Regions from separate parts of the Pseudomonas reactans genome, predicted to be linked through region 1. Evidence: riboswitches for the same ligand, from Rfam matches in the RefSeq annotation. Region 1 holds a riboswitch; each other region holds the start of a gene.
What was found. Region 1 has a riboswitch for cobalamin ahead of cobW (cobalamin biosynthesis protein CobW). Riboswitches for the same ligand answer to the same signal wherever they lie in the genome.

Region 2: it holds a riboswitch for cobalamin, as region 1 does, so the genes downstream of both, cobO (cob(I)yrinic acid a,c-diamide adenosyltransferase) here and cobW (cobalamin biosynthesis protein CobW) in region 1, are expected to answer to the same signal.
Region 3: it holds a riboswitch for cobalamin, as region 1 does, so the genes downstream of both, HX793_RS11540 (ABC transporter substrate-binding protein) here and cobW (cobalamin biosynthesis protein CobW) in region 1, are expected to answer to the same signal.

The regions. Positions count from the first base shown of each region.
Region 1 is NZ_JACAQP010000041.1:3,145-6,414, reverse strand. Features, by position in the region: gene cobN (cobaltochelatase subunit CobN) at 1-767, opposite strand, end outside; gene cobW (cobalamin biosynthesis protein CobW) at 771-1,832, opposite strand; cobalamin riboswitch at 1,926-2,125, opposite strand; gene HX793_RS27785 (hypothetical protein) at 2,391-3,068, shown strand; cobalamin riboswitch at 3,146-3,270, shown strand, end outside.
Region 2 is NZ_JACAQP010000015.1:60,514-63,783, forward strand. Features, by position in the region: gene HX793_RS18180 (cobyrinic acid a,c-diamide synthase CobB) at 1-1,012, opposite strand, end outside; gene cobO (cob(I)yrinic acid a,c-diamide adenosyltransferase) at 1,009-1,620, opposite strand; cobalamin riboswitch at 1,701-1,951, opposite strand; gene HX793_RS18190 (C40 family peptidase) at 2,049-2,585, opposite strand; gene HX793_RS18195 (C40 family peptidase) at 2,730-3,270, opposite strand, start outside.
Region 3 is NZ_JACAQP010000008.1:79,736-83,005, reverse strand. Features, by position in the region: gene HX793_RS11550 (DNA/RNA non-specific endonuclease) at 1-509, shown strand, start outside; gene HX793_RS11545 (hypothetical protein) at 1,012-1,455, opposite strand; cobalamin riboswitch at 1,559-1,753, shown strand; gene HX793_RS11540 (ABC transporter substrate-binding protein) at 1,856-2,866, shown strand; gene HX793_RS11535 (FecCD family ABC transporter permease) at 2,863-3,270, shown strand, end outside.

The sequences.
Region 1 (3,270 bases):
TCGTCCAGCAAGTCCTCGACCACCGCCAGGCAGCCGGGCTCTTTTAAACTGGCCACCGCCATCGGCAACGGGTTGAGGCCCGCCGCTTGCAAGCGCTGGCAGAACACATCGATAAAACCGGTATTGGCCGCCTGCAAATGGGAGCGGTAGAACAGCACCGCCGCCACCGGCCACTCGGCATTCCAATCCATCTGCCAATCATTCAGGCGAGCATTGGCATGGCGCGGGTGATAAATCGCCGTGCGTGGCAGGGTCTGCGGCTCGGCCCAGGCGTAGTCACGGTCCAGGTAGGTGCTGGCCAGGCAGCGATAGAAATCCAGCGCATTGCCCAGACCACCCTGGCGCAGGAAATGCCAGAGGCGATCACGCGCTTTGACGTCGACGGTGCTCAGGCCACTGAGTTCCGGGTCCGGGCGATCATCCCCCGGCACCAGGATCAGCTGCACGCCCCTTTCGGCCAACTCCACCAGACGCTCGATGCCGTAACGCCAATAACCGATACCGCCATGCAGCGAGATCAGGATGACCTTGGCGTGGCGCAGCACTTCATCGACGTACAGGTCGACCGAGGCGTGGTTCTGCACCTGCATCGGGTTAGCCAGGCGAAAGCTGGGATAGTCGTCCGGCAACTGTTGCGCCGCTTCGGCCAGCAGCGCCAGGCTGGAATCGCCGCTGCACAGGATCACCAGGTCAGCGGGGGTTTGGCCAAGGTCGGCAATATTGTCGTCCGAGACGAAACCACCGGGCTGGGTCCTGAGCAGGTGCATGGGTTAAACGCTAAGGGCGGCGCGCAGTTGCGCTTCAAGGCCGGCCGCGTCGAGGTCCTGACCGATCAGCACCAGGCGCGTGATGCGCGCTTCGTCAGCGCCCCAGGCACGGTCGAAGTGCTTGTCGAAACGCGTGCCCACGCCCTGGATCAACAGGCGCATCGGTTTGTTCGGGATCGCGGCGAAGCCTTTGACGCGCAGGATGCCGTGTTGCACCACCAGTTGGGTCAAGGCGTCGAGCAGCAGTGCTTCGTCGGCTTGCGGCAGGTCGATGGAAATGGAGTCGAAGGCGTCGTGGTCGTGATCGTCTTCACCTTCGTGATGATGATCGTGATGGCTGTGGCGACCGTCGATGTGTTCTTCGGAGCCGGCACCCAGACCTATCAGCACGTCCAGTGGCAGGCGACCGCTGCTGGCTTCGATGATCTTGACGGCGGGTGGCAGTTCTTCCGCGACTTCCAGGCGCACGCGGGCCAGGTCTTCAGGGCTGATCAGGTCGGTCTTGTTGAGGATTACCAGGTCAGCGCTAGCCAGTTGGTCGGCGAACAGCTCGTGCAGGGGTGATTCGTGGTCCAGGTTCGGGTCGAGCTTGCGCTGCGCATCCACTTGGTCCGGGAAGGCGGCGAAGGTGCCGGCGGCCACAGCCGGGCTGTCGACGACGGTAATCACGGCGTCAACGGTGCAGGCGCTGCGGATTTCCGGCCATTGGAAGGCTTGGACCAGCGGTTTTGGCAGGGCCAGGCCGGAGGTTTCGATGAGAATGTGGTCGAGGTCGCCGCGGCGGGCCACCAATTCGCGCATCACCGGGAAGAACTCTTCCTGCACGGTGCAGCACAGGCAGCCGTTGGCCAGCTCGTAGACGCGGCCGTTGGCTTCTTCTTCGGTGCAGCCGATGGAGCACTGCTTGAGGATTTCACCGTCGATACCCAGCTCGCCGAATTCGTTGACGATCACGGCAATGCGACGGCCCTGAGCGTTGTCGAGCATGTGGCGCAGCAAGGTGGTTTTGCCCGAGCCGAGGAAGCCGGTGACGATGGTGACGGGGAGTTTGGCCAGTGTTTTCATCGGATGCCCTTGGGGGCGGGCATACGGGACGATAGGCCCTGCGACGGTGCGCAGCAGCGGATTTCGTCACCGGATCACCCCGCCCGGTTGAAGTAGAAAATCGGTTGCGAGGCAGGTCTCCTGGCTTGGGGCTTGCGGGTCTTGCGACCGGCGCTGGCTGCGCCTTCCCGCCTTTCGGCAGTGGCGTGGCAGTCAGCTGAACCCTTTACAGTTGCGGGGGCAGCCGCGGCTTGGACCGCGTTCCCTTCTTAGCTTCGGCCTGGGGCTGAAGAACCTCGAGGGTGCAAGGCTACGCAGTGCAGACAGGATGGTCAATGTCAGTGGGCTTTATGGAAGAATCAACAAGCGCACTGCCTGCCGACATTGCAGGCCTGATCATATTGACGCGAATACATGACGTATTACTTTGCAAAAACTTATCAACCCTGTTCATGGAACAATTAAACGACTTGCGCCACCTAGGGAGGGCAACACAAACATTCTGTCTAGTTAAGAAGCCATGAACGTGATTTCTCCTAGACGTACGACTATTTAAGACACCACAACTGAGATCAACTCATGTCTACTATCGCCTCTACGCGCACCGACGCCACCCCGCAGCCCGCACAACTGAATGAAACCTCCCTGACTTCAACCTCGCGCCCTCTTGAGTCGTTGAGTGATCAAGCGTTGACGAAAAAAATACTGGAATTGGCCCCTGCACTTGATCCCTGGGGAAACGAATTTTTCACGCTCCATACTGCCGATCGAATGGCAAAAGGCACACAAGAGAACGGCGAACCTGCTACCCAAGAACAAATAGAGACGATGAAGGAGTTTCTGGCACGCCCTGATCTTTATAAACACCTCGACCTCCAGCCCCCTGGTGGCATCGAAGACGGACAAATTAATTTGGACTCAGTTGCCGTAGAAGCGGGAGAGATTTCACAGGTGAGTGACCGCAAGCTGATACAGTTAGCCAAGGATTTTCATACCACTTACGACACCACAGGTAATGGTTATGTCAACTACAACGAACTGAGAAAAGCCGAAGACAGTGACATTCCCGAACTGGCAAAAAAAGTTGCCCGAGAGTTACTCGCACGTCCAGAACTTCTTAAGCAATTGGATATTGGTGTCGGCTTCCTCGGGTTCGCAGGCAAGGATGATGAACGCTATGACGTCACCAACCTCGACTATATGATTAAAAACAGTTCCAAGCGGGTTAATTACCCATTCAGGAGTAAAACTGTCTGACCTCCTGGAAGGACGAGGCATACAATACTTGACTCATTGACCTCATGTATTTGACGCGCATTACTCGTCCATGTTTTCCTACACGTCTTGTTTCGGGTGCCCTTCACAGGGTGAAACGGGAAACCGGTGCGTCATAGCGATATGACCAGTCCGGTGCTGCCCCCGCAACGGTAAGCGAGCGAAGTGTCACAGCCACTGTGCA
Region 2 (3,270 bases), on a different contig from region 1:
TGCCGTCGACATCGGTCAGCGAGTCCAGCAGGTAGAGCATGCCGCCGCATTCAGCGAGCAGCGGTTTGCCGGCGGCATGATGAGCGCGGATGGCGTCAAGCATCGGGGTATTTTCCGACAGCGCCTGGTGGTGCAGTTCCGGGTAACCACCGGGCAGGTAGAGGCTGTCGGCGTCCGGTAATTGGCGATCGTGGATCGGCGAGAAAAACTTCAGCTCAGCGCCCATTGCCCGCAACAGGTCAAGGCTGGCGCCGTAGGTGAACGCGAAGGCTTCGTCACGGGCCACGGCGATGCGCACGCCGTTGAGCAGTGGCTTGGCTTCGATCACTTCCGGTGCAGCAAAGGTCACTGGCGGCGGCAAGGCGACTTCACAACTGCTGCCCAGCGCTTGAGCGGCGGCATCCAGGCGTACATCGAGGTCATTCAGTTCGCTCGCCTGCACCAAACCCAGGTGACGGCTAGGCAGCTCGATACCGGTCTCGCGAGACAACGCGCCGTACCAGCGCAGGCCTTCGGTGAGGCTGCCCTCAAGCAATTGCGCATGGCGCAGGGTGCCGACGCGGTTGGCCAGCACGCCGGCGAACGGCAAGTCTGGCTGATAACGCGCCAGACCCAGGGCCAACGCGCCGAAGGTCTGGGCCATGGCGGTGCCGTCAATCACGCCCAAGACGGGCACGCCGAAGTGTCGCGCCAGGTCGGCGCTGGATGGCGTGCCGTCGAACAGGCCCATCACGCCTTCGATCAGGATCAGGTCCGCCTCCCCCGCCGCTTCCCACAGCAACCGGCGACTTTCCTGCTCACCCACCATCCACATGTCCAATTGATACACCGGCGCACCGCTGGCGCGCTCGTGGATCATCGGGTCGAGGAAATCCGGGCCGCATTTGAACACGCGCACCTTGCGCCCCAGGTTGCGATGTAAACGGGCCAGTGCGGCGGTGACGGTGGTTTTGCCCTGGCCGGACGCCGGTGCGGCGATCAAGACGGCCGGGCAATGACGGGGCTGATTCAAAGTTCGACGCCCTTCTGTGCCTTGATACCGGCCTGGAACGCGTGCTTGAGCATGCCCATTTCGGTGACGGTATCGCCCATTTCGATCAGTTCAGGCTTGGCGCCACGGCCGGTGACCACCACGTGTTGCATCGGCGGGCGGGCTTGCAGGTCGCTGAGCACTTGGTCCAGGTCGAGGTAGCCGTGCTTGAGGGCGATGTTCAGCTCATCCAGTACGACCAGGCCGATGGACGGGTCCTGCAGCAGCTCACGGGAAACCGCCCAGGCGGCTTCGGCGGCGGCGATGTCGCGCTGGCGGTCCTGGGTTTCCCAGGTGAAGCCTTCGCCCATGACATGAAAGCGCACTTGCTCGGGGAAACGGCGGAAGAACAACTCTTCACCGGTACTGTTACGCCCCTTGATGAACTGCACCACACCGCACTGCATGCCGTGACCCATGGCCCGGGCCAACATGCCAAACGCAGAGCTGCTCTTGCCTTTGCCGTTGCCGGTCAGCACCAGCAGCAGGCCGCACTCGTTCGGGGAATTGGCGATGCGTTCATCGATCACGGCTTTTTTGCGCAGCATGCGCGCCAGGTGGCGTTCGTCGCGGTCGGGGGAATCGGTCATGGCAGCTCTCCGTTGGGGCTGGACAAAAACGGCGGGCAGGAAAAAGAAAAAAACAGACAGCCAAGCATCGCCCACCGTGATGCTGTTGGATGTTGCAGGCCGGTCTCCGGGCTCATGAGTGGCGCGCGCTTTATAGACGCGCAGACCGACGCTGCGCCTTCCCATATCGCGAGCGATACAGTGGCAAAAGGCAGCGTCTTGACTCATTTACCGTTGCGGGGGCAGCGCCGGAATCGCGGCGGCACTGTGTACAAGTGCGCTCACTCACCGGCTTCCCTGTTTCACTCCGTCGACCCATGGGTCACAGAGCACCTGGAACAAGCGGCGAAGGGTAGTAGGTTGGGGGGCGAGCTGCAAGCTTCAAGCAGATAGCTGCAGGCAGGCATCACCCCCCTTGCAGCTTGAAGCTTGAAACTTGCCGCTGCTTCTTACGGATTCCGCGCCAGATTCCCCGGCAATACGCGCTTGGCGCTCAGGTAGGCATTCTGCCAATACGCCTTGGACAAGGTGTCCAACTTCACTGTACCGCCGGTTTGCGGTGCATGCACAAAGCGGCCTTCGCCGACGTAGATCCCCGCGTGGCTGACCTGTGAACCGCCGCCCGTGGCGAAGAACAGCAAGTCGCCGGTCTGCAGGTTCTGCTCGCTGACATCCTGCGCGCGCATCACGATCAGCTCACGGGTGGTACGCGGCAGGGAAATGCCAGCAGCGTCGCGGAAGACAAAACCGATCAGGCCACTGCAATCAAACCCGGAGTCCGGTGTGTTGCCGCCCCAACGATAAGGCGTGCCGACCAGGCCCAGCGCGCGGAAGAGTACATCTTCAGCCGCAGGCGAGAAATTCTGGGTGGAATAGTTGAACACCGGCTTGGGCTTAACCACTACAGGCGCGGGCGGTGGACGACTTGCGCAGGCGCTGAGCAGCGCGACGCAAAGAAGAAGGATCAGGCGGGCCGAGGTCGACATGGGCAGAACAATCCTGGTCTGGATGCGGCTTTCGCTGCCGAACGCTGAAAACCAGAACGCGCAAGCAAAGCTCGCGCGAACGGATTACAACAATGTCCAGGGATTCTAGCGCTTACACGTCAAACTTCAAGTATCACTTTAAGTTTACTTGCTAGCGGTAACCGTCGTCGGGGCCATGGCGAGTGCGCGCTTGGCTTCGATGAAGGTTTTGCTCCAGTAACTGTCACCCAGGTTATCGACCCGAACACCGCCACTGCGACGACTGCTGGAGTGGATAAACTGGTTATCGCCCAGGTAGATACCGGCATGGCTTACACGGCCGCGGCCCGCTGTACTGAAGAAAAGCAGATCACCGGGCTTGAGGTTGTTGCGCGCGACCAACGGTGCATCCACGTTGATCATTTCGCGGGTGGAGCGAGGCAGGTTCATACCCGCTTCTTCGCGAAACAGGTAGCCGATGAAGCCGCTGCAGTCGAAACCGGCTTCAGAGGTGCCGCCGAAACGGTAACGGGTACCGATCAGGGACATGCCGCGTTCGAGAATGCTGTCGGCCAGAACAGGAAGCTGGTAAGGCTTGCTACCGGAGAAATTGGCCAGTTCTTTTTCCGTTGCCAGCTCTTCTTCATAAACAGAAGCAGACTGTGCAGCAACGAATTTTGCCTGATTTTGAACCTGTGGTTTTTGC
Region 3 (3,270 bases), on a different contig from region 1:
GCGGCCACCTGGTCCGCCGACAAGACCCCAACTGGGGCGATGAGGCGCAAACCGCCAACCTCGATACCTTCCATTTCACCAACTGCTCGCCGCAGATGAGCGGGTTCAACCAGAAGACCTGGCTGGAACTCGAAGACTACATCCTCGACAACACCCAACGCTGGAAAGCCCGCGCCACGGTGTTCACCGGCCCGGTATTCGCCGACGACGACCGGGTGTACCGAGGCGTGCAGATTCCCAAGGCGTTCTGGAAAGTGGTCGCCTACCTCAGCGACAACGGCAAGCCTAGCGCGAGTGCCTACATGATTGACCAGAGCCGCGAACTGGGCCAACTCGACCTGGTGTTCGGCCAGCTCAGGACCTACCAGCGCAGCGTGATCCAGATCGAGCGCCTGACCGGTCTGCGCTTCGGCAACCTGGCCGACTACGACGGCTTCAGCAACGAAGAGCGCGCCACCGGCACGCGGATTGAAGCGCTGATACAGGGGCCTGAAGACATTCGTCTCTGACCGACGCTTCACATGTTGAACTGCGTCACACGCCAACCACGATGCGAAGCGAGCCGCTCTTGATCTGGCTTTTGATCTCAGGCGCCCCGTCAAACACGCTGGCCGAACGCAGGCTTGAATCCGTGGGTAACCCGGCAGGACGCCGGGTTAGCCGCGCTGGGCCAAGGATGGCCCATCGCGGCGGCCCACGGATTCAAGCCTGCGATCGGGCACACCGAGCCTAGGCGAGGTGCCGAGTGTTGGGGCGAAGCGTTTTTGGTTACTTTTTGCGCTCTTCAAAAAGTGACCCGCTGTAAGAGCGGAACCCATAGCCGCCATTACCTAAATAACGGATATGTACCCGGTCTGATCCAACATCCAGGCCAGCTGTCAGGCCGCCTTCGCAGGCAAGCCAGCTCCCACATTCTGAATCGCAGGAGTAACAGTAAGATTGCGGCCGACCGTCAAGCCGCCAGCGCCGTACCCAGCGAGGTGTGGATACTTGCGCCCTTTGGCCGCCCCCTCACTGCGCACTGATGTAATGAAACTGCGCCTGCGACTTCTCGACCGCCGCACGCACCAGGTCTTTCTGTGCGTCGGTGCCCGAGTAGTAAATCTGCAGGCCCTTCAAATCCTGCCCTTCGACGGCTTTGCCGATCACGGCAACATCAACCGGCGTGCCGGCCCCCATGATCAAAAAGAACACGTCGCCCAAGCGCTTGGTATTCAGCAATTCGCCCCTGAGGCTGGCAGCGTTTTGGTCGCCGGCCAGGGAAATCGCCAGGGTGTCGCCGAACATACCGCTTTTAGGGATGCTCATCGTGTGCAAGCGCAGTTTGTCTGAGTCGGCGGGCATCGACTTGACATAGGCGGTGGAGGCCTCGTCGAGAATCTGCTGTTCAGATTTACCCTGAGTGGCACAACCGGCCAGGGTGGCGATAAGGACGAGCGCGACAAATGATTTCACGGTGTATTCCTTGTGATAAAGCGATCCATGGGCTGAGCATCATAGGAGCCTGACCGCCAGAGAGCTACCGTTGACTTCACGCCCTCCCGTTCAACCGCGTGATCGACTACCATACCGCGCCGGTTCCCAAACGGGACTAATAGGGAATCCGAAGCGCGGCACACCCGCGCCAATCGGAACTGCCCCCGCAACTGTAGGTGCTGAGCCTGCTCCTTGATGCCACTGGACCTTGTCCGGGAAGGCCGGAGCCGGGCGACGACGCATCAGTCAGGAGACCTGCCGGCTCGAGCTCAACTACTAACCGGCGGGGTGTCCGGGAAGGACATTCTTGCCTGTCGCTACCACAGCGCTCGAGGGTGTATTTCCGAATGGCACGCACGCTTCACTCGGAGATAGCCCCATGCTGCCACGCGTTACCGCCCTGCTTACCGGTCTGGGCTTCTGTGCCCTGGCCCAAGCCGCACCCACCCACTACCCGCTGACCGTGGAAAACTGCGGCAGCACCCTAACCTTCCAGCAAGCCCCGGCCCGCAGCGTGACCATCGGCCAGGCCGCCACCGAGATGCTCTACGCCCTGGGCGTGGGCAATAAAGTGGTCGGCACCTCGCTGTGGTTCAACAGCGTACTGCCACAGTACAAAGCGCAGAACGACACCATCGAGCGCCTGGCCAACAATGAGCCAAGTTTTGAGGCCGTGATCGCCAAGCGCCCGCAACTGGTGGCCGCCGAGCTGGAATGGGTGGTCGGGCCGCAAGGCGTGGTCGGCACCCGCGAGCAATTCCATGAACTGAAGATTCCCACCTACCTGCTGCCCTCCGACTGCGAAGGCAAGGACAACCTGGTCGGCGCCGACGGCACGCGGCTGGAGCCGTTTCGCATCGAGACGATCTATAAAAGCATCAGCCAACTCGCCGAGATCTTCGACGTGCAGGCACGCGGCCAACAACTGAACGAAGAACTCAAGGCGCGCCTGGCCAAATCCGTCGCCACCGTGCAGAGCAAGGGCCTCAAGCAAGCCAGCGCCTTGGTGTGGTTCTCCAGTTCCGAGATGGCCAGTGACCCTTATGTGGCCGGCCACAAGGGCATTCCGGAGTTCATGCTGGAAACCCTCGGTTTGCATAATGTCGTGCAGTCCGACGAAGAGTGGCCCGCCGTCGGCTGGGAAACCCTCGCCAAGGCCAACCCGACCGTGCTGGTGATCGCGCGCATGGACCGCCGCCGCTACCCTGCCGACGATCATGAAAAGAAACTGGCCTTCCTGCGCAGCGACCCGGTCACCCGCAACATGGACGCGGTGAAAAACAACCGCATCATCATCCTCGACGCCCTGGCGCTGCAGGCCAGCATCCGCACGTTCGACGGCCTTGAACAACTGGCCACGGCCATCGACGGCTACGATCTAACCAAATGATACGCACCCTACTCGCCCTGGCCCTGCTATTAGCCGCCGTACTCGCGGGCGTGGCCATCGGCGAAACCGCCATCTCGCCGCAGGTGGTACTCCAAGTCCTCGCCAACAAACTGTGGGCGGCTGGCTACGTGCTCGACCCTATCGACGAAGGCGTGGTGTGGAACTACCGCCTCACCCGCGCCCTGGTCGCCGCTGCGTGCGGCGCCGGGCTGGCGACGTGCGGCGTGATCCTGCAATCGCTGTTGCGCAACCCGCTGGCCGATCCGTACCTGCTGGGCATCAGCGCCGGCGCCTCGACCGGCGCGGTGCTGGTGGCGTTGATCGGTGTGGGCGGCGGTTTGATCTCGTTGTCGGCGGGCGCGTTTGTCGGCGCCATGGCCGCGTTTGCGCTGGTGATCCTGCTC